3 regions of the Tindallia texcoconensis genome follow, and region 1 is predicted to be linked to each of the others. Evidence: riboswitches for the same ligand, from Rfam matches in the RefSeq annotation. Region 1 holds a riboswitch; each other region holds the start of a gene.
What was found. A riboswitch is a leader RNA that binds a small molecule or an ion and turns the genes downstream of it on or off. The one in region 1 is predicted to bind cobalamin.
Positions count from the first base shown of each region.

Region 2: linked by a shared signal. The riboswitch ahead of ACZ47N_RS06010 (ABC transporter substrate-binding protein) and the one ahead of ACZ47N_RS08630 (cob(I)yrinic acid a,c-diamide adenosyltransferase) in region 1 are both predicted to bind cobalamin.
Region 3: linked by a shared signal. The riboswitch ahead of ACZ47N_RS07375 (sirohydrochlorin chelatase) and the one ahead of ACZ47N_RS08630 (cob(I)yrinic acid a,c-diamide adenosyltransferase) in region 1 are both predicted to bind cobalamin.

Region 1 is NZ_AP042431.1:1,910,349-1,918,339, forward strand. Features, by position in the region: gene ACZ47N_RS08615 (ABC transporter ATP-binding protein) at 1-761, shown strand, start outside; gene ACZ47N_RS08620 (DUF6449 domain-containing protein) at 733-2,760, shown strand; gene ACZ47N_RS08625 (L-cysteine desulfidase family protein) at 2,775-4,037, opposite strand; cobalamin riboswitch at 4,328-4,521, shown strand; gene ACZ47N_RS08630 (cob(I)yrinic acid a,c-diamide adenosyltransferase) at 4,678-5,184, shown strand; gene ACZ47N_RS08635 (DUF2292 domain-containing protein) at 5,234-5,392, shown strand; gene sucC (ADP-forming succinate--CoA ligase subunit beta) at 5,512-6,690, shown strand; gene sucD (succinate--CoA ligase subunit alpha) at 6,690-7,592, shown strand; gene ACZ47N_RS08650 (leucine-rich repeat protein) at 7,855-7,991, shown strand, end outside.
Region 2 is NZ_AP042431.1:1,304,301-1,312,291, reverse strand. Features, by position in the region: gene ACZ47N_RS06025 (bifunctional diguanylate cyclase/phosphodiesterase) at 1-1,260, opposite strand, end outside; gene ACZ47N_RS06020 (methyl-accepting chemotaxis protein) at 1,364-3,406, opposite strand; gene ACZ47N_RS06015 (sensor domain-containing diguanylate cyclase) at 3,652-5,106, shown strand; cobalamin riboswitch at 5,482-5,663, shown strand; gene ACZ47N_RS06010 (ABC transporter substrate-binding protein) at 5,761-6,729, shown strand; gene ACZ47N_RS06005 (FecCD family ABC transporter permease) at 6,744-7,799, shown strand; gene ACZ47N_RS06000 (ABC transporter ATP-binding protein) at 7,796-7,991, shown strand, end outside.
Region 3 is NZ_AP042431.1:1,614,459-1,622,449, reverse strand. Features, by position in the region: gene ACZ47N_RS07390 (GHMP family kinase ATP-binding protein) at 1-823, opposite strand, end outside; gene ACZ47N_RS07385 (hypothetical protein) at 820-1,584, opposite strand; gene ACZ47N_RS07380 (cobyrinate a,c-diamide synthase) at 1,581-2,996, opposite strand; gene ACZ47N_RS07375 (sirohydrochlorin chelatase) at 3,025-3,393, opposite strand; cobalamin riboswitch at 3,505-3,686, opposite strand; gene ACZ47N_RS07370 (hypothetical protein) at 3,751-4,125, opposite strand; gene ACZ47N_RS07365 (ABC transporter ATP-binding protein) at 4,252-5,214, opposite strand; gene ACZ47N_RS07360 (ABC transporter ATP-binding protein) at 5,227-6,207, opposite strand; gene ACZ47N_RS07355 (ABC transporter permease) at 6,231-7,250, opposite strand; gene ACZ47N_RS07350 (ABC transporter permease) at 7,271-7,991, opposite strand, start outside.

The DNA of each region.
Region 1 (7,991 bases):
CAGGTATTTATCGGGAAGATGGCGGAGAGGTGCAGATAAAGGAAGCCTCTGTTTTTGAAAATGAAGCTTTAAAACAACGTCTCATCATGATACCAGATGCCTTATACTTTTTTCCAGGTTTTACGGTGGAAGAAATGGCTGGGTTTTATCGAGAAACATACCTACATTGGAATGAAGAACGATATCGACAGATGGAATCGGTTTTTGGTATTGACCGAAAGCAAAAAATCCAAAAACTTTCCAAAGGCATGCAGCGACAAGTTGCTTTTTGGCTGTCCATGGCAGCTATGCCAGAGGTGATGATTTTGGATGAACCGCTGGACGGGTTGGATTCTGTGATGCGTCAAAAAGTAAAAAATTTGCTGGTCCAAGACGTAGCAGAGCGAGAAATGACCATTATTATTTCTTCCCATAACCTGAGAGAAATGGAAGATTTTTGTGATCATGTAGGGATTTTACACCAAGGTAAATTGTTGTTGGAAAAAGATTTGGATGAGTTGAAAAAAGATATTCACAAGATTCAAGTTGCTTTTAAAAAAACGCCGCCAGAAGAATGGCTTCAATGGATGAACGTACTTCATGTCGAAAAACGGGGAAGTGTTCATCTCATGATTATTCGGGGGGAAAAAGAAAAACTAATGGAGGATTTTAAAGTGTTTCAACCAGTGCTACTGGACATCTTGCCATTAACCCTAGAAGAAATATTTATTTATGAAATGGGGGATCACGCATATGAAGTGGATCAAATCATTTTTGCATAAAGGAATTATAGGGGTTGCATTAAAACGCTTTGTATGGGTAGGCGGAAGTTATTTTATGGCACTGATGCTCCTATTACCTCTACGGATCATGATGCGACTACCATCCCATGAAGAACCTCATTTTTACCCAGAAACATTTACGAGAATGTATGAATTTAGTGGAGAGCCTTTTCAGATGTTTTTAATGCTGACGGTGCCTTTTATTACGGCAATCTTAGTATTTCAGTATTTACAACAGAAATCATCCTCAGACTTTCTGCATAGCATTCCAATGACAAGAAAAACTATGTTTTGGAGCCATCTCATCAGTGGTGTATTGTTGTGGGCCTTGCCCGTAGCCTTAATAGGTGGCATCAGTTTTCTTATCCGAAGCCTGACAGTGCTTAACCAGTACTTGGCAGTAGAAACTATTTGGCAATGGATGGGTACCACATTATTGATGAATTTCGTCATCTATCTTTCCACCGTAACCGTAGGAATGTTTTCCGGTGTGGTATTGGCCCAAGGGATTTTTGCGTATATTCTATTGCTATTACCAGCTGGAATGCTGATCCTAATGGCATATAATCTCAACATTTTACTGTATGGATTTAGTGGAGATTTTTTAATGCAGGAAGAATACTTGGTTTTTTCACCGATCATTCGGATCTTTGGATTGTATGCAGAGTCCTTAAGCTTCTCGGAAGTGAGAGGATATTTGGTAGCCTGCGTTCTTTTGCTTGTTGCTTCTCGAACTCTTTACCAATATCGGCGGATGGAAAGATGTCGTCAAACGGTGGTATTTAATGGAATAAACACTATTTTTCTATTAGGGATCACCTTTTGTGTGATGCTCACTGGAGGACTTTACGCCGAAATCGCTAGTAGGGGCAACGTATTTTGGATTTTGATTGCTTACGCTCTCTTTGCAGTGATCGGTCATTATATAGCCTTGGCAGTATTGAATAAAAGTTTTAGAGTCTTTAATAGGAAAAACCTTAAAAGTTTTGCCATCTATGCAGCCATCACAGGGATGATCATGACAGGAATTGTAACGGATGTGACTGGTTATGAGCAACGAATTCCCAAGGTAGACGACATTGAAAAAGTTTATTTTGACGGAGCTTTTTGGCGGTATGAAAACTGGAAGACTGCTTCTGAGCAAGAGGAGTGGGATTATTTTTATCGTCAATCCCAGAGTATAGAAAGAATTCTAAAACTGCATGAAGCGATTATTCAGGAATCCAATTGGTTCCGTTTTAAAGGCAATCAATATAATTCGGATACAAGGAGAGTGGCACTGGCGTATCATTTAAAAGACGGAAGTCGTCAAGTTCGTGAATATAGGGTGTCTCACCATGATTTCGAGGAATATTTTCAATCCATCCAGGGTCTTATGGAAGACAAAGAAATGGAATTCCCAGTACTCCGATTACAGCCAGAAGACGTATCTCATATAGAATTTAGAGCTGGAGAAATGGACAAAAGAAAGATCTTGCAGCAGGAAGAAGCAGAAGAAGTCCTAAGTATTATTCAGGAAGAAATCAAAAGAGCGGATTATGATACGTTATATGGTCCAAGTGATTCAGAAGGATCTATTCGTATTCATTTAACAGATCGCAAACAAAAATCAATGCCTCCCTATTATGGTGATCGCGGCCAGTTATATGTTGATCGAAACCGTAATTTTGAAGCACTAGATCAGTGGTTAAAAGACAAGGATCACTATGATGAGGTTACGGTAGTTCCAGAAGATATAGCCCAAGTATCTGTACGGATGGTGGAGTCGGAAAATGAAATGGAAGTCATAGAGCGAAATGGGTTTATAGAAATAGGAGATGGGATTTCCACCAAGGATGTAGAGGAAATTGAAGCAAGCTTAAATCGCTCTTCATCTTTCTGGAGAGCCCGTGAATATTATCCTGTGTATGTAGTTGGTTTTTTTGATGAATTTGACAATCAATTATTTATAAGAGCCTTTGAACCAGGTCAACTACCAGAATTTATTTATATGCAGTAAAAAAATCCTGAAGATCAGGATTCAATCATGATCTTCAGGATTTCTACATCGGTTTCTTTCATTCCAATTTTGGCCATTCGGCAAACACTGCGAATGGTTTCTTCAATATCTTCTTTAAGGAGGCCATCACCGGCTTCAAAGTACTGATCTTTTTCAGCCAAGCGGAATGATAATATAGCTGCATCGACAGAACAAGCAATTTTAGCGGCACAAGAAGCTTTGGCACCATCGCAGACAATACCAGAGGTATTCGCCAGCGTATTTGCAATAGATCTTGTTATTACAGGAAAGGGAGCTTGGTGTAAATAGGCAATGGCAGCCGTTGCACCGCAGGAAGCACTGACAGCACCGCAGAAAGCAGATAACTTTCCAATACCTGTTTTGATATGAATCGAAATAAGGTTGCTTAGAGCTAATGCTCGATACAAGACTTCCTCCGAAACATCTAGATATTCGGCAAAAACAATAACCGGCAAAGAAACCGTTAAGCCTTGATTCCCGCTACCAGAGTTGATAACTACAGGCTTGGAACAGCCGCTCATCCGAGCATCAGATCCAGAGGCAGCATAGGCTTTAGCCTTATTATCTACGGCATCACCATAGAGTTCCAGCAGTGTTTTTCCCACGTTGGCTCCATAGGGGTTTGCAAGTCCATCTTCAGCGATGGCACGGTTCATGGTTACTTGATCTTCTAAAACAGGTTTTAATGTTCCAGCATCTACGGTTTGAATATAATCGTAAATCCCTTGGATGCTTAAAAAGCTTCTGTCCACTTGTTGTTGGGTGGCATGTACATCAATCGTGGATTCCTTTTCAATAATTTGTTTGTTTTTAGTGATTTCAATAATACCCGTATGGCAATCTTTTAAAGTAACGCTGGCTTCATCATTGGCAGCCTTAACAAACACTTTAATATAAAGACCTTCTACTCCTTCTGCTAATGTGACTTGGCAAATTTTCTGTTCCAAGAATTCTTTTGTTTTGAGAATATGTTCCTCCGTAACAGCCGTTAACACTTCTAATTTCCTGGAAGAATCTCCTCCGACGGCTCCAAGAATAGCACTAGCTTCAATGCCTTTCATGCCTGGAGTCATAGGAACCGTAACTCCTTTTACATTTTTGATCACATTTCCGCTGGATTCAATCTGGATGGACTCGGGCATTTGCCCCAGCACTTCTCTGGCTTTAGCGGCGGCATAAGCAATAGCAATAGGTTCTGTACATCCAAGGGCTGGCACTAATTCTTCCTTTAAAACTTCGATATATACATCCTTCAATGGGATAACCACCTTTCCGTTAGGGTTCTTCCTTCTATTCTTATACAAATAAAGGAGCCTGTCAATAAATAGAAGCAAACTCATGTACTACAAGGTGCTTCTTCGCCATAGACCATTGAAAAACCTCCAAGAATCAGTAGGGTCTAGGGGATGATAGCCATAGAATTAGAGGCATCTAGATACTAATCCCAGGGAAAACAAAAGCAAATGAGAGGATGAGGGAGATAAAAAGGAACTAAGAGGATATAGCTTGAATTGGGTATAAAGATATGCTATGCTTATGTTGATAGAATTGAATATTATTTTATGGTGTCTGTTTGATTACGAGAACAGATTAAAAGGGAAGATGGGTGTAATGCCCACGCGGTCCCGCCACTGTAATGCTGAGCCACCAATCATATCCACTGTTGATGAACAACAATGGGAAGGAGATTGGTATGCAATGAAGCTAAGCCAGGAGACCTGCCATAGAATACTCTGGATTTCTCACGGGAGATGGGAAGGAGACTGAGTGGATACAGAAAGTTCCTAAATATCTGTATGCTCTGAATGCAATCATTCCGATAAAACTTCTCCCTGAATTCCTGGAGAAGTTTTTTTATGCCAATAGACATGAAAGCCACAGTAGGAGGGATAAAGGATGAGGATTTATACACGGAGCGGAGACGGCGGAGAAACGAGTTTGTGGGATGGGCAACGAGTGACAAAAGATGAAAGTCGAGTAGAGTGTTATGGAACGGTGGATGAGTTAAACAGCTTTATCGGCGTGGCTAGGGCAACTATTGAGAATCAGGCAGTAAAAGAAGTTTTGGAAGAGATTCAAAAGGAACTTTTCGTGGCAGGTGGAGAGCTTGCTACTCGGGACCCAGAAAAGCTTCGAGAACAGATCACAGAAGAACATATCAAGAAGCAAGAAGGGTTTATCGATGCATATATGGAGAAACTGGAAAAGCCCTTAGGTTTTGTAGTGCCTGGGAACAATCTCTCTTCAGCCAATTTGCATGCGGCAAGAACCATTTGTCGTCGCCTGGAACGAAGAATCATATGGCTTATGCGAGAAGAAGAGGTGAGTGAGTGCTTGTTGCGATATTTTAATCGTTTATCCGACACTTTGTTTGCACTGGCTGTGGCGGAAGAAAATCGTTAATGGTGGGGAAACGTCCCATGGATAAAACATACCAAAAGGAGGAAGCGATATGTTAGCGGAAAGAAAGATGGGAATAGAGGAGTTGTCACAAAGAGAACGAAAGCTGCTGAAAATGATTCGTGAGACAAGGCATGGAGAAATGCGTTTGGTGTTCCAAGACGGACAGGTAGTTCGTGTTGAAGAATGGAAAGAGTCGATAAAACTGTAAACGTGATCAATTAAATAGTGTGAGAACTGACTGGAAAACCAGAGGTCCTTTAAGAGCAAGTCTTAGGGATTTCTGGTTTTTGTTTTTGGAGAAAATAGGCAAAGAAAGGAGGTTGAAAGATGAATATTCATGAATATCAGGCAAAAACTTTATTAAAGCAGTATGGGATACCCGTTCCCAAGGGGTTTGTTGCCGGAACTTTAGAAGAGGTGGAAAAAGCAGGCTGGAGCATAGAAACAGACAAAGCTGTTGTCAAAGCACAAATACATGCTAGAGGCAGAGGAAAAGCTGGCGGGGTAAAAATGGTCAGTAATTTGGCGGATTTGAAAACTGAAGCCGCACATCTTTTGGGAAAAACTTTGGTGACCCACCAAACGGGTCCAGAAGGTCGAGTAGTAAAAAAACTGCTGATTGAAGAAAGCTGCGAAATATGGAAAGAGTACTATATAGCCATTACGCTGGATCCTGAAGCTGCAAGGGTGATGATAATTGCTTCAGAACAAGATGATGCCCATATCAAGAGCTTTGCAGCGGAAAATCCTGATAGAATCCATAAGGAAATCATCGATCCTGTAACAGGACTGGCGGAATTTCAGGCACATCGAATCTGCCATGGGATTCAAATACCACCAGAGCAACTTCGAGATACCGTAGACCTAATGAAAAATCTGTATCGATGCTTTATCGAACAAGATGGCTCTATGGCAGAAATTAATCCATTAGTCATTTCGAAAAGTGGAGAGGTACAGGCCTTAGATGCAAAACTTAGTTTTGATGACAATGCTCTTTTTCGTCAGCCTCACCTAAGGAAATATTTGGATCTCAATGAAGAAGAAGAAAAAGAAGTGGAAGCGGCATCTCATGGATTGGCATATGCTTCTTTGGAGGGCAATATTGGCTGTATGGTTAATGGAGCAGGTTTAGCCATGGCCACGATGGATATCATCAAGCATTATGGTGGCCATCCTGGGAATTTTCTGGATATAGGAAGTGGAGCCACAGAAGAAACAGTTAAAGCAGCTTTCAAAATCCTTATGTCAGATTCAAAGGTATCAGGAATTTTGGTCAATATATTTGGAGGCATTATAAAATGTGATGTGATTGCCAAAGGCCTTCTTAATGCAGTAAAAGACATAGAGCTTCAAGTGCCTATAGTCCTTCGCTTGGAAGGAACGAATGTAGAGGAAGGTCTTAAAATTCTCAAATCCTCTAACTTGGAAATTGTAACAGTGGCTAATATGAGCGAAGGTGCTCAGAAAATTGTTGAATTAGTGGAAGGGAAAAGAGGTGCGGCTTAATGGGGATTTGGGTGGATGAAAAGACAAAAATCATTATTCAAGGCATTACAGGAAAAACAGCCCAATACCATACAAAGCTTATGCAAGACTATGGAAGCAACATTGTTGGAGGCGTTAGCCCTGGAAAAGAAGGCCAAGCACTGTTGGGAGTCCCCATCTTTAACACAGTGGAAAAAGCCGTTGCAAAGACATCGGCAAATACTTCGGTGGTATATGTCCCCGCCCCCTTTGCAGCCGACGCTATTTTAGAAGCCGTACAAACAGAATTGGATTTAGTGATTTGCATTACAGAACATATTCCTGTGATGGATATGATCAAAGTAAAAAAATATATGGAAGGCAAAAAAACTCGTTTAATTGGCCCGAATTCACCTGGTATTATTACGCCTGAAACATGCAAGATTGGGACTATGCCAGGATATATTCATCAAAAAGGAGAAATAGGGGTCGTTTCTCGCTCAGGTACCCTTACTTATGAAGCGGTTTATCAGCTTTCTCAGCGAGGAATCGGACAATCAACTGCCGTAGGAATTGGTGGAGATCCGATTCAGGGCACCAATTTTATCGAGGTGCTTCAGGCTTTTAATGAAGATAAAGAGACGAAGGCAGTTGTGATGATTGGTGAAATTGGAGGGAAGGAAGAAGAAAAGGCAGCAAAATGGATTAGAGCCAATATGAAAAAGCCAGTAGTAGGATATATCAGTGGTGAAACCCTACCAACCAGTAAACCCATGGGTCAAGCTGGAGCTATTATTGATGATGGAAAAGGAAGGGCTAGAGAAAAAATACAATCCATGAAAGAAGCAGGTATCTATATGGCAGATAAACCCACGAGCATCGGAAAAACCTTAGTGGAAGCTTTAAAACAAGAAAACCTATGGGTGAATCAATACGAATCCTGAAGGAGGAGGAGCAAAGTAGAATTTTTCTTACTGGCGGCAACGCCAGCGGGGCTAAAAGCTCATGTATCCGATGATTATCATCGTAAACCATTTTTAAAAAGGAGATAAGCGGTGTTGCGTTTTTGGATAACAATGAGTTTTTAGCTACCTCTGGTTTTTTATATATAGCATCATCTGAATTACATAGAGGAAAGGGGCGGATGTAGGAAGCGGTGCAAGGATAAGGGCAAGAAAGAACAGCAAAAGAAAAGGAGGCATAAGAATGTCAAAAATGGTATGGAAGCAACGTATTGCGTTGCTAGTAACCTTAAGTATGGTACTACCTTTGTTTAGTCCATTTGTAGCATGGGCGGAAAAAGATTTGGTGGAGAAACATACTGAATCAACGAAAACAACAGT
Region 2 (7,991 bases), 610 kb from region 1:
CGTATCTTGTCGAGTCGTAATGAAAGTAGCTTCTTGACTGCCTGACAGCAATTCTAAAATAAGTTCTAATCGGTCTTGTGTCGCTTTTCGTTGCTGGGATTCTTCGATGAGTTCTTCGTTTTGTGCTTGTAGTTCTTCTGTATATTGACTAATGGTGTGAGACATTTCATAAAGGCTGTGGACTAAGCTACCAATTTCATCCGTCCGTTCAAAGAAAGGAGTAGGAAAAGCCATCATGATCTTTTCGTGTTCGTAGGTGCGAATTTCATGGGTGATGATGGACAGAGGTCGAGTCATCTGGCGACTGATCAAAAGAATAAGTGCCAACGCCAAAGCAGAAAAACCCAATAACAAGGTCAACCAATGTTGGTGGAGCATTCCCAAGGGAGCCAGTACTTCTGATTCTGGCAAAAAGGTCATAAGAGTCCAATCGGCTGACTTTAAGGAAATATGAGCCGCATACCAAGCATCTTGATTTTTATGGAAATGAAAAACACCCTTTGGCTCCGTTAAAAAATCATTGTGGAAAGGAAAGTGATCCTTCAGAGAAAATTGTCCAGGTTGGGTTAAAACTGGTTGGGAGGGATGATAAATCACTTCTCCTTGGTGGGTAACGAGTACGGGGTACCCAGAAATGCCAATGTCATAGTCCTCCATTAATTGGTAAAGGTCATCAATTTTAACATCGATGGCAACGGCGCCTATATCTTCCCCATGCTTCCAAATGGCTTTTGCCACAGAGATAATCATTTCGCCAGTTACAAAATCAATATAAGGAGAAGTAATGACAGTGGAATCGGCGTCGATGGTTTCTTGATACCAAAAACGGTTTCGCAAATCAAAATCAGCGGGACTATCGTAGTCATAGCGATCTGTAATCAGATCATTGGCTTGTGCCAATCCTAAAAACACCAGGGATATTCTTGAATCCAAAGATTTTAGTCCTTGCAACTGCCTGGTGACCCGTCTATAGAGGGGGTCTTCCCTTTTGGCATATCGGTCTTCAATTCTTTCTAATAAGAGGAGGAAGTCTTCGTTTTTACTCATGGTATCTACTAGCATTAAATATTCTTGTAAATATCCATCTATTTCTTGTTGGAGGACCGCCGCATCTCGTAAAAGCATTTTCTCACTTTCCTCAATAAAAAACCCCGTTGAAGACTGGTTCATCAGATAACTATTGGTACCCAATATAAAAAGTGTGAGAAGAATGAAGAAAACAGATATTTTTCGCACTAGTTTATGCTGAATCCATGTCATGGCAATGCTCCTTTATTTTGGGAAAAGAGATAAGGCGTCTTGTTTTGTTTTTAGGAAGAAGGAAGGGATGCGGATGCATCCCTTCCTTCTAACATTAGAATGCTTACACTTTGAATCGATTAATCAAGGTTTGCAAATCTTCAGCAATAGAAGCTAAATTTTCACCTGCGTTAGCCACTTCTTTAATACTGGCGGTTTGCTGTTCCGTAGCGGCAGAAGCTTCTTCTGTACTTGCGGCATTTTCTTCGGAAATAGCTGATAAACTTTGGACTAATTCAACAATATTGTCTTTGTTTTTTTCCATCATGGCAGACGAGTCATTAAGCTGATCCACAACCTGCTTAACCAATTCGGTTGATGTGGCAATGCCATCAAATTTATCTTCGGTTTCTTTCACACTATTGCTTTGTTGCTGGATAATGCCTTTTACTTCATTCATCGTATCAACTGCATTTTCCGATTTGGATTTCAGTTCTTGGATCACTTCTTTTATATCACTTGTAAAACGATTTGAGTCTTCTGCAAGCTTTCTTATTTCATCGGCGACAACGGCAAAGCCTCGGCCTGCTTCTCCGGCTCTGGCGGCTTCTATGGCTGCATTTAAAGCCAGAAGATTGGTTTGATCCGCAATGCTTTGAATCATCGAGCTGGCCGTTTCGATTTTTTCAGCACTTTCATTGTTGCTAAGAATGTTTTGATAGACTTTTTCCGATGCGATATTAGATGCTTTGGTTTTTTCCACTAGTTCCGAGAGTATTTTAAAGCCATCTTCTTTTTCAGCATCTATTTTTCCGGCGGCTTCATTTAGTTTGGAGATCAGTTCAGCGTTGGAGTCTAATAACTTGCGTAGTTCTTCTATATTATTGGCAGTGTTTTCGGTATCACTAGCTTGATCCGAGGCACCTTCTGCAATCTCTGTAATGGTTTTCGCTACTTCTGTGGAAGAGAGACTTGTTTCGTTGGCTGCGACTGTAAGTTCTTCGGCAGAAGAAGCTACTTGATCCGAGGCATCTGAAGTTGCTTGAATAAACTGAACCACATTATCTCTCATGGAAATAAGAGCTTTGGTCATTTCGCCAATTTCGTCTTTGCGGTCCAAGGTTTTTGCTTCCTTGTCATCCTTTAGCTGGGAAAAATCCAGGGTGGCTAGTTTATTTAGTTTTTGTGTAACGGCTACAATGGGATGGGAAATCCTACCACTTGCTATATAGACAATGGTCAGCACGATCAGTAAAGAAGCTACGGCGATCAAGAGGCCCACCTGACTTGCAGATTTGGCACCTGCAAAAACTTCTGCTTCATTGACGGCTGTCACGATATACCAATCTAAATTAGGGTGGTCCACAGGTGTGTAAGCGGCTACTCGTTGATTACCCTCGACGCGATATTGGCCATAGCCTGTTTCGCCTTGGAGGACTTTTTCTTGAAGGAGTTCCGCCAGTCCCACAATCGAATCATCCCCATTGGCAAGGTCAATCAAATTTTCCTGGTTTTCAATATGTTCAAAATTAGGGCTTGTAATAAGATCACCTTGTCCGTTGAGAATGTATGAAAAACCAGTTTCTCCATAGGTTAATTGGCTACTGATTCGATCGATTTCATGATGGTTCATGACGGCATATAAAATTCCTTGAACCCGACCATTTCGCTCAATGGGTTCTGCGATAATGAGAATGGCTTCACCAGATGCAGCGCCAATGAGAACATCAGAGATATTGGGTTGGCCAGTCATGGCTATTTGGTAGTATTCTCTAGTGGTGATATCAACGTGAACCCTTTCGTTATCCAAGCGATAGGAGTTGGCTTGGTCATCGCTTAAAAACATTCTTACATAGCCTTTTCTTTCCATTTGCGGATGAAATTGAGAAGCGAAGCGCCTCCACTCAGCGTCCGTATAGTCTAAGGGATTATTGCCGCCTTGATAAATTTCTGGGTGTTCGGATAAGGTAGCCATATAGTCAAAATGATCATCCATCATCTCTTCCAGAAGCAAAGCATTACCCCTGACATTGCTTACCAAGGCCCTCTCAACTTCTTCACCAATGTATTTGCTGGTAAGGGAGGTGTTGATAAAGGTTGCCCCTAAGAAAACTAGGGCAAAAATAGCTCCAAACATGATAATTAGTTTCGTTTTTAAAGATTTCATCTTGTTCATCCTTTCTTTCCTCTTTTTGTAAGGACAGTGGTAGTAACATAAAATGACCGAAAATTCTAACGATAAATACTTAATACCCAGTGGATATGGAAATACACCTTCATGATCAAAAAAAAAGAGTGTGATGAGATTAGTCAGTTATATGTTTTTCTTCTTGGTGAAAGGGTAAAAAAAGGCTACAGAAGGATGGAATGACAAGACAGAACATCCCTTTTTCAAGAATAGGTGGTGAGGAAATGAAAAAAATATTTCAACGGAGCATGGGTTTGCTGATTCTAGCCATATTGGTATTAACCGCCTATAACTTTAATGTGGTGCGAAATGAAATGTTGGAAAATCGATACAATGCATTGGTCAACGATTTAAGAACAGACTCGGCCACCTTTGGATTATGGATAAAAGAAAAAAAGAGTATTGTGAATACGGCTAAAGATATTTATGACAATTTTTCGTATGAAGAATTGGTAGCCTACAACACAGAAAACCCTTATTTGAATATCAATAATGAAGACCCGAGTATTTCTCAACTATATATTGGATTAGCCGATGGCCATTTTATTACAGGTGGCCAATGGATTCCGCCGGATGATTACGATCCCAGAACCAGAACTTGGTATCTAGAAGCACAGGAAGCTGGCAAAACCATTGTTTCCAGTGTGTATGTAGATCGGGAAACAGGAGAAATGTTGGTGACCATCAGTTCCCCCCTATACCTTCGGGAAGGGTTTATTGGAGTGATATCAGCGGATGTGTTTTTAGAAAGCATTCGAGGGTTTCTAATGGCAGAAATGGAAAAACGAAATAGTTATTCTATGTTGGTGGATGAAGATGGGACCATGATGATTCATACCCATCGACCTAATCTAGAAGGGCAAAATATTTATACGGATTTAGGCTCTTCATTGTTTAAGGATTATTTTAATGAAGCGAAGCAAAGCCAGGATATTGTTCGAATGGCCTATGCCTATGAAGGGGAAGACATCCTTGGAATTGTTCAGAAGGCAGATGGGCGAAATTGGTATTTGGCTGTGGCCAGAGTCGATGATGTCACCCTATGGAACGCACAACTGGGGTATCCGTGGATTTTCTTTGTAAATGCCCTGATGCTCACCATCATTGTTGTTTTAATGGGGATGATTCTTAAAGCAAGGTCGGAATTGCATAGCATGAATGCACTTTTAACGAAAGAAAATGAGAAAGACTTTTTAACAGGCATCTATAATAGACGCTACCTCAATCTATACTTAGAAAGTGTATGGCGGCAACAGCGAGTGGAGGCGTTAAGCATCTTGATATTAGACGTGGATTTTTTTAAGAATTACAACGACACCTATGGACATATCCAAGGCGATGAAGTCTTGAAAAACTTGACGAAGTGCATCAATAACCTGGTAAGAAAAAAGGATGTTTTTGCTCGATTTGGGGGAGAAGAATTTGCTTTAGTGCTGGAAGATGTTGAAGGACCAGAGGTGGAAAAGATAACGCAAAAAAGCATAGATGCTGTATATCATTTGGCCATGGAGCATGAGACATCTCCGTTTAAACGGGTCACTATTAGTATAGGAGTCGTTACGGTTGCTCCAGGAAAAAAGATAAGCGTCAGAGAGGCCATTGAATATGCAGATGAGGCCTTGTATGAAGCCAAGGAATCAGGAAGAAATAAAGTAGTTTTTCATGAAGGACATAGGTAAGAAAGGACAGGGGGGACGGACTTTTTTCCTGTTCTTTCTGGTGTTTCTTCCAGCGACTGCAAAGTGAGGCCTCCAATAATCAGAAAAGAACAAGAATAGAGGCAGTCGGAAAAAAATCCTTTATAAGCCTTGATTATTCACTTGAACAACGTCAAATCACGGTCTGCTTTTAGTCCGTGAATTTCTGGAAAAACTGGGCCTTCGTAAAATACTCGAAACAATTACTGGGCAATACCGTAGATTTCGGAGGAGAAGGACGAGTTGCCCCTGTCCCCACTGAGCCCCAGCCCCCTGAGCCCCCTGGATGATCGACTTCGTTAAAGATAAGAAATAGCTTGTTTTCATAATCTTCCTATGATAGGATGAATAGATAAATAAACTATAAATCCTTAAGGTGCCTCTTAAAAGGAGGAGAATAGGAAAGACCGGTTATAGTCCGGCGCGGACCCACCACTGTAAGCGAAGACGAATCCCTAAGATGCCACTGAAGAAATTTGGGAAGGCTGGGAGGAGGAAGAAACGCAAGCCAGGAGACCTGCCTTAAATGAAAACATGCGTAAAGCGACAAGGGGAAAGTAGGTAAAGAGAACTAAGATGGGAAGTCTCTTAATAATTAAGGGGCTTTTTTTAATGCCCTAAAAAAGGAGAATGAAAATGAAGAAAAAATGGCTGTCTCTGTTACTAATGATGGGAATCCTGCTTTTTATAGGGTGCGGAAAAGGAGAAGTTCAAACGGACTCCAAAGAAACAATAACGGATTATCAACCGGTGACGATCCAAAATTTTAATAGAACCTTAAGCATTACCGAAGTGCCAGAGCGAATTGTCAGTATGAATGTTCATACAACCGAAATATTATTTACCTTAGGCTTGGGAGACCGTATTGTAGGAACGGCTTTTAACAACGCTGAAATCCTGCCGGAATTCAAGGATGATTTTGACCGTATCCCTGTGTTAGCCGAAAGATATCCCTCTATGGAAGTTTTGCTAGGCGCTGAGCCAGACTTTGTATATGGGCGTGACAGTGCCTTTGGTGCAAATGGAACAGCTTCTGTGAACGAAATGGAAACCTATGGAATTCATGCCTATGCGGTAAAAGGAACCTTGGTAAATGGAGCAACCATGGATGATGTCTATGAAGACTTTCTGAACTTGGGCAGGATTTTTGATGTGGAAGAAAAAGCAATTGCTATTGTCAGTGAAATGCAACAGGAGATGAAAACGATTCAGCAACAATTGGGAGAAATAGAAGAACCGGTGAAAGTTCTTGTTTTTGATATGGGTGGAGACGCGGTATTTACGGCGGGACAATCCCTGCAAACAACCCTGATTGAAATGGCTGGTGGTAAAAATATTTTTGATGACATTGCCAATAACTGGGGAAGTGTTAATTGGGAAGAAGTCGTAGACCGCAATCCAGAAGTTATTGTGATCAATGACTATGGAGATGAAACGGCAGAAGAGAAAATCGATGAACTGCTTACTAACCCCTTTATGCAGGAGGTGGATGCTGTGAAAAACCAACGTTTTGTCATCCTGCCACTTCCCGGTGTTTTTGAGGGTCCGCGCAATGTAGATGCCCTTCGGATATTAGCTGAAGGGTTCTATCCAGAACAGTTTTAAAGGGAGCTGTCTAGATGAAAAAATCGATTTCGATGCCAAAATTATCGATATTGTTTTTGGTCTTATTGGTGGGTTCTGTTACCTTGGCTGTAGCTATTGGACCCGTCTCTATTGGGTTTCGAACCGTGTGGGAAATTGCCTTTAGTCAGTTCGCGGTGTTGGAACCATTGCTGGAAGAAGACTGGACAACAGCGCAAAAACACATTGTATGGGATATTCGGTTTCCGAGAGTTCTTCTGGCAGCCATCGTTGGTGCCGGACTGTCGCTGTCAGGAGTTACAATGCAGGCGCTTCTGAGAAATTCGTTGGCAGATCCCTATATTTTAGGCGTGTCTTCCGGAGCCTCCGTTGGCGCAACCTTAGTGATTGTATTAGGATTCTTCCGGTTTTTCGGACAAATGGCGATTTCTTTTGCTGCCTTTGCAGGAGCCCTTGCGGCGGTTCTGTTTATTTTTATGCTGGCGCAAGTAAAAGGAAAAGTATTGCCTGTTCGGCTTATCTTGTCTGGAATAGCTCTTTCGGCCATGTTAAATGCACTAACGAATATTATTATTATGACAGCGCCAAGAGAAGAAGGAATTCGCAATGCGCTCTTTTGGATGATGGGAAGTTTAGGTGGTACTAAATGGTCTCATTTATGGATTCCTTTGATAGCCGTTATCGGTACTTTTCTTTTTCTTTTTTACCAATCCAGAATGCTTAATATTTTGTTAATGGGTGAAGAAACAGCTATCACTCTTGGAGTGAATACCCATCAACTTAGCAAAATGCTATTAGTGGTGACGGCTCTGACAACAGGAATTATGGTGGCAGTTAGTGGTGCTATAGGGTTTGTAGGGTTAATGGTGCCTCATGTAACCCGTTTCTTAGTGGGAGCAGATCATAAAAAAGTACTTCCTTTATCGGCATTGTTAGGTGCTGTGTTTCTTATATGGGCAGATGTGCTGGCTAGAACCTTGTTTGCGCCGGAAGAAATGCCTATAGGAACCATTACGGCCTTATTTGGAGGGCCATTTTTTATCTGGCTGCTTAGAAAGAATGACTACTCCTTTGGAGGTGGCTCGAAATGATGGTTTCTGTAAAAGACCTGTCACTATCAATCGATGGATCGCCAATTATTGAAGACATCAGTTTTGCAGTAGAAAACAAAGAAATTATCGGGATCGTTGGTCCAAACGGGAGCGGAAAATCCACCTTATTAAAAACCATTTATAAAACACTGCGTCCAGATAAAGGAACTATTTTGATGGATCATCAGGATA
Region 3 (7,991 bases), 300 kb from region 1:
TTTTCCACCCGTGATAAAACTTTTCCTTGTCCATGGCCCTAGGTTCATAGAGCACCCCTAGGGTGCTGCCGCTATGGGCTACATTGACGCCCAGTGCACCACATTCAAGGGCCAACTCCCTTATGGACCACAGACCGGGCTGAGAAATAAAGGCTTCATTGCCTTGGGCACTGATCCAAGCGGCTTCTGCCAGGAGAAAAGGCTTCTTTTCTTTCAATCCTCTCTGGAAAAGCTTTAAAGCCTTCTCCATTTCCGCGGCATAGGCTTTTCGTTTTTCATGGTGGTCTGTTTTTCGGGATGTGGCGGTCTCAATGTCTTTTTTTCCTTCCAATACCAGTACTTCCAATGCCGGTGTCCATGCATCCAAGGTCAGGCTCACTTCTCCTGTCAAGGGATCCATCAAACTAAGCCTTGGAAAAAGAATACTGTCTGTAGGTTCTAATTCTGCACATAGGTTTGTTAGTTCTTGGGCCGTTAATGGTTTTCCAAACCAACGAGTCACCGCATCCCCTACGGCTGCCAAATCCGCTGTTGAACTTGCCATTCCTTTAGCCAAGGGCAAAGGCGATTCCAGCCTTAGGGAAAAGGAGGCTTGTTCTTCTGATGGGATGGCTGCTTTTTCCATGGCCAATGCCATCATTTTCCAAGCCCTGGGACGATGCTGACGCAACCACCTATGGCCATCAGCATGGTCCTTAGCTGTCTCTATGGTCACACGACTAAAACCGTCGATGGCATAGGAAATCAGTTTTTCGCCACCCATGATCCACCCTTGGAGCCATTCCCCACAGGAACCTGGACAGGCGGAAACAATACGTTTCATGCTGGTTCCCCTTTCATGCGTCCCAGTTTCCAAAACACCTCAGAAGCCAATTGTTTTTTCCATGCTGGCAGGATGTGGGGATCCATGGATAGAACCACGCAGGTAGCTGGTCCAGCAGATTTTTCTAAGGATACGGCCAGCTCTGGTTCCCATTCTATTTCTAATTCACTTTCTTTTGCCAAAAGGGAGGCTTCGTGGCTTATTCCCTTGGACCCTACGGGAATCATGGCCGTCACCTTGGGGTCCTGAAGCAGGGCCTGAATGCTGGTGACAGAAGCCACTTCCGGATCAAAGGGATGGGCAATTTCATTTCCTATCTTTGGCAATCCCAATACCCATACTTCATCCTTAGGTTGGCTTTTATGCAACCGTAGGGTCTCTTCATGGGCAGTCCCTAGAACCGTTATCCCCATGGCAGTTTGTACCGTAGGAAAATTTTCCTCGGTGCTTCCATTGATGGTGGTTGTTTCTAAGGCTGCTTCTGCTAAGAACCTCTGAATACCTTGATAAATCTCTTTTCCTGTCGGATCCCATTCTACAGACAGGGTGTCGATCACCGTATGTACCTGGCCGCCAGCTGCCAAAATTTCTAATGTTGCTACCCGACAGGTATAGTATCCGGTGATTGCTGGTGATACTCGAACCAGGTCTTTTTCTTTTTGACCAATGGCTCCACAGGAATCGCAGGCTATTAATAGATATTCCTGGCCAGAAAGCCTCAGTATGCTTATGTCTCGTAGACTTGGTATTGGTTGTATCATAAAGGCTTCCTTTCTGGTTCTTCAGCCTCTTTGTTGGATGACTGCCAGCCAGGGATTTTTTTTAGCCATTCCATGGCATAGGCTGGATTGGATTCAAAAAAAACATGGGGAAACCCACCAAAAGCATGATGGATGGTCATGCCACATTTCCAGGATACTGGGTCTCTTTTTTCTGAAGGATCCTGAATCTTGGTGATGGAAAGAACCCCAGGCTCCTGTGTTTCCACTACTCCTCGATGAAATTCGTGGCCTGAGATCTGCAAGGATTCTGTAAAAAATCCTTTTTCTGGGTTGGTTTCAATAGAACCATAGCCAAATCGTTGAAGCCGATTGGTCATGTAAGCTTTCCCTGGAAAAACACCTGCCATTTCCCAGGTGTTTCCTTGGAAATCCGTCAAGCTTTGGCATAAATACTGAAATCCACCACATTCTGCATATACCGGTAATCCTTGCTGAACCTTCTCTTTTAAATCTTTTCTAAAGGAAGTGTTTGCCTCCAATTCCTTTCCAAAGATTTCTGGAAATCCGCCTCCCAAGTAGAGGGCATCCAAAGAATCTGGCAAATGCTTGTCCTGCATAGGGCTTACTTCTACTAGGGTGCATCCCTGTTTCTTCAGCCAATCCAGATTGGCTGGATAGTAAAAATGAAAGGCTTGGTCTTTGGCAATCCCAATCCTAAAATCCCTTTTCTGCTGAAGGTTTTCCTTGGTTTTCAAGGGTACTGGAAGGATGGCAGCCTGTTCTAAAATCCTATCGATCTCCAAGGTTTTTTCAGCAGCTTCCGAGGCTTTCTGGAGGGTTTCCTTCAGAGCCTCCACTTCTGTAGCTGGAATCAACCCCAGGTGGCGACTCTTCAGAGTTAGGCCTTGATCCTTGGCCATCCACCCCAGACAAGGAATGCCCGTGTCTCGTTCAATGGCACGACGAATTAGCTGGTAGTGTTTCTCGCCGGATATACGATTAATAATAACCCCTGCCACCTTCAATGCTGGGTCGTACATCTCATAGCCTTTCACCATGGCCGCCGCACTGGTAGACATGCCTGCACCGTCTATGATTAAAATTACCGGTAATTTCAACAATCTGGCAATCCACGCAGTGCTCCCGTTTTCTTTACGGCTCCCCATGCCATCATAAAGCCCCATGACACCTTCCACCACCACTATTTGATCTTCTCGAAGAATTTGTTCCAACTGTCTTTGAACACCAGCTTCACCCATGAGGCAACTATCCAGATTGTAGGAGGGGGTTCCGGTGACGGCATGATGAAACTGAGGGTCAATGAAGTCCGGCCCCACTTTACAGGGTTGCACCTCATGGCCCCGCTCTTTCAAAGCTTTTAACAATGCAAGGGTAATGGTTGTTTTCCCGACACCACTATGGGTGCCGGCCAGTACAAATCCTTTGGCCATCCAAGCTCCTCCTATGGGTTCTTCTTCCTTATACCTTTCTGATCTGATCTAATAGGATATCCGTCATTCTTGAATCCTGTCCAATGACGTCTGATGTTTTAAAGGTGACTTCTGGATATCTTTCTTTCATTTTATCTAGGGCTTCTGGTAAATCATGTTGCATATGATGGCCCGCAAATAGAAAAAACGGAGCTACTACGATCTCTGTTGCACCTTTTTCTATCAATGTCTCTAGGGTTTCTTCCAACTCTGGCTTAGCAAACTGTAAAAAAGCGTATCCGGTCATTGCAAATTCATCTTTTGAACGTATCTTCACATGTTCTGCCAATTCTTTGACGGTATCGCTGGTTTCTGGTACCCTGCTTCCATGGGCCAGAATGACTAATGCTTTTTTCATCTTCAAACAACTCCTTTTTTCTATTTCTGTTGTCACAAAAAAACATGCCGCCGGAAAAGACGCCATGTGTTCGTATGTCACTCACCCCATGGGCCCTTCCCTCCGAAGGGTTTGGTGCAATTTTCTCAGGCTGGTCTCCTGGCTTGTGTTTCCTTTTACTCACGGCTCCTTCCCAAAGGATTCCTTTGGTGGCTTTTGCCGTTTTCATCCACACTTACAGTAGCGGGGGCTGCAGGGGTTTCTAACCCCTTTCCCAATTGTGTTGGTTAAACACCTGAAAAATATTTAATTGATGTGAATCATTATATCAGAAGCACTCTTTTACCACAAGAAAAAGTCCTGATGATTCTCCCAGGGTTAAAGATAAAACAGAACCAGATCCAAAAAGATCGCCATCATAAAAACCACGAAGGCTCGATAAAAATGAATGGCCCTTTCTTTTCGAAGAGAGAGTTTCTCCAAATACTGTTCTTTTAGATGGCTGTGAAACATGTTTTTAAAGATTTTTTTATCCCGCTGGATACCAAAAAAAAGAGCATAGCAGCCTAAAACGACTCCCATTAAGAAAATAGCATTGTTTGCCAGTTGCAGTAAAGGTTTCTGAGACAAGAAAAAACCATAGACAGCTCCCATGACAGCAGCAATCAGTGTCGCCAACAGGCCTTCTTTGGTAACAAGCCAAAGCACTGTGGAAAGCCTCGGAATTTTTGTGTAATCGTATTGGTTGGACATTGAAATTTTCCTCCCCCATGGGCAAAGATCAAAAAAGGGAAAAGAGCTCAATTTTGTGGTCAGGAGCCCTTTTCATCAAAAATATACAGCTTGGAAAAGAGTCTCTGCTCTTTGTAAACCATTCCGTTATTTTTGTAATTCTTCCACTAAATGGCATAACACAAATCGCTGAGGTTCATACTCCCTTAACTCCGGGGTCTTTGTTTTACAAATATCCTGTCGATGTCGACATCGACCGTAAAAACGGCAGCCTTCCGGAGGATTTATAGGGCTTGGTACGTCCCCTTCAAGAATAATCATATTATCCGGTGCATCTACCCTGGGTACTGGTATGGCCGACAACAAGGCTTGGGTATAGGGATGCAAGGGATTTTTGAAAATAGCGTTGTATTCAGAAAGCTCCACTACTTTCCCAAGGTACATCACCGCAATTCGATCACTCACATGTTTCACCACGCTCAAATCATGGGAAATGAAGAGATACGTAAGACCCAGTTCCTCCTGGATATCCTGCATTAGATTAAGAATTTGGGCTTGAATCGATACATCCAGAGCGGATACCGGCTCATCCTGAACGATGAACTTAGGATTTAGGGCCAGCGCTCTGGCCACACCCACCCGTTGACGTCTTCCACCATCAAGCTCATGAGGAAAGGCATTTAGGAGTCTTGGGGTCAGACCAACCGTATCCATTAACTCCTTCACCCGATCCGTCACTTTTTTACGATCCTTGAATACTTTATTGATTAAAAGAGGCTCGGAAATAATTTGCCCCAGGTTCATTCTTGGATTCAGGGATGCATAGGGGTCTTGAAAGATGATTTGCATATTCTTTCGAGCTTCACGCATCTGGGATCCGTTAAAATCCACAATGTTTTTTCCCTCAAAGTTTACTTCTCCCGCTGTGGGTTCAACCAGTCGCAGTATGGCCCGACCCGTAGTGGATTTTCCGCAACCAGACTCGCCTACGAGGCCTAAGGTTTCTCCTTCTTTGATAAAAAAGCTGACATCATCTACGGCATGAAGCATTCCTTTCGGGGTTTTAAAATATTTTTTCAGATTTTTTACTTCTAAAATATTTTTCAACATTCCTTTCACCTCCTACTTTCTGTATTGTTCTGCCGGATACAGATGACAATTGACAAAATGCCCTTCTTTCACTTCCGCTCTATCCGGTAGTACTTTTCTGCAAATGTCCATGGCCTTAGGACATCGTGGATTAAATGGACATCCTTCAGGAATTTCCGTTGGATCCGGCATCAACCCTTTTATGGGCTTTAACCGCTTTTCATCCTCTTCGACATTGGGAATAGAACCGAACAACCCTTCCGTATAAGGGTGCAATGGCCTTTCGAACAGATCGCTTACTTTGGCATATTCCACCACGTATCCCGTATACATAATGGCTACTTTATCACAAATATTTGCCACTACTCCCAGGTCATGGGTGATCATGATCATGGATGTTTCAAATTCGTCTTTCAGTCGTTTCATGAGTTTCAAAACCTGAGCTTGGATGGTTACATCCAATGCCGTGGTGGGTTCATCTGCGATCAACAGCTCTGGATTACAGGCAAGGGCAATCGCAATGACGATACGTTGCCTCATGCCACCACTGAATTGATGGGGATACTCTTTGCCACGTTCCCTTGGAATACCTACGGTTTCAATCATGTCTCTGGCCTTTTCCAAAGCTTCTTTTTGATTTGCCTTTTGGTGAAGTAAAATCACCTCGGCAACTTGATCTTCCGTAGTCATGACCGGATTCAAGGAAGTCATGGGATCCTGAAAAATCATGGAAATTTTATTTCCTCGAATGTTTCGCATTTCCTCTTCCTTTTTCTTCAGCAAGTCTTCCCCTTTAAAGAGAATTTCCCCTTGGACTATTTTTCCCGGAGGGGCTGGAACCAATCGCATAATCCCTAGGGCCGTTGTGGTTTTTCCCGCACCAGTTTCTCCAACAATTCCAATGGTTTCTCCTATGCCAATTTCAAAGGTCATATGATCGACGGCCTTTACAACCCCGTCATCCGTATTATATTGAATGGACAAGTCCTTTACTTTCAACAAATCTTTTGCCATATACGACACTCCCTTCCTTGACTTTAGCCTTTTAACCTTGGATCCAATGCATCTCGAAGACCATCCCCCAGCAGGTTCAGACCAAAGATGGTAAACATAATTGCAAGCCCTGGGAAAATGGCCATCCACCAGGCATCTCGGATATATATTCGAGCCGTAGACAACATCGCACCCCACTCAGGAGTTGGCGGCTGAATACCAAGGCCGATAAAACTTAGGCCGGCTGCAGAAAGAATGGCTTCCGCAACCCCTAAGGTTCCCTGCACAATAATAGGGGCCATACAGTTGGGCAAAATATATTTGGTGATGATTCTAAAGTCATTGGCTCCAACGGCTTTTGCCGCCTCTACAAACTCCTGATCCCTAAGGGAAAGTACCGAGGCACGAACGATTCGAGCATACCGGGGTATCGATGCAATCCCTACGGCAATCATGACATTTACAAGCCCTGGCCCTAGGGCTGCGGCTATGGCTATGGCCAGTAATATTCCAGGAATGGCCAGCAAAACATCCATTAAACGCATGATGACGTTATCAATTCTACCACTGTAGTATCCGGATATAGAGCCGAGGATTCCACCGACAACCATTGCCACACCAACGGCAATAAAACCTACCATAATCGAAATTCTACTGCCATAGACGACCCGGCTGAAAATATCTCGTCCAAAATTATCGGTACCAAACCAGTTATCGGAATTCGGCGCCACCCGAACATTCTCCAGATCTTGTGTTTCATAGTGGACCGGTGCAATATAATCCGCAAAAATCGCAGTAAGCATCAGGGTTACAATGATCAGCATTCCCACAATAGCTGCTTTGTTCTTAATCAATCGTTTCCAAACTTCTGCCCATTGACTCTTTCTCTTTGGTGGTACAATGGTTTTCACATCCATCTTTTTCTCTTGACCTGTTCCAGGACCACTATGAATTTCCGTTTGGGATTGATAATTTTTTACTACCGCATCCTCCCTGGTTAACTCTTTTGCCTTTGGGGGGGTTCCTTTATCCATTAAACCATTATCATCATTATGAGGTGACATTTTAGGACCTCCTTTTCTGATTATTTGTATTGAGCCTTGATTCTAGGATCAATGAATCCGTATAAGATATCTACCAACAGATTAACAAGGCTAAAGGTCAGGGCAATAAACAATACCCCACCCAGAACCATGGGGAAATCCCGCATTTTAATGGAATTCACCATCAAAAGCCCAATACCATTAATGGAAAAAACGGTTTCTGTAAGTACCGCTCCCCCCAGCAAGTATCCAAATTGCAAACCGATTACAGTAACTACAGGGATCAAAGCGTTCTTCAACGCATGACGATTGATGACCACAGACTCCTTTTGTCCCTTGGCCCGAGCCGTACGAATATAATCTTGCCGGATTACCTCCAACATACTGGACCGTGTCATCCGGGTAATCATAGCTGCTGAACTTGTTCCAATGGTCAAAGCCGGCAAAATCATATGCATCGGTGTCGAATAGCCTGACGAGGGAAACCACCCTGCCCACACCGAAAATATGAGAATGGCCAGCAAGCCCTGAAAAAAGTTCGGTATGGACACTCCAATTAAGGCAAACATCATGGCCACATTATCAAATAAGGAATATTGTTTGGTTGCGGAAATAATCCCAACGGGTATTCCGATGGCCACCGCCACCACCACTCCCGTAGCTGCCAAGGTCAAGGTCGTTGGAAAGCGACTGATTAACTCATCGAATACCAATGTATTAGTTCTATAGGATCGACCAAAGTCTAGCTCTGTGAATACACCT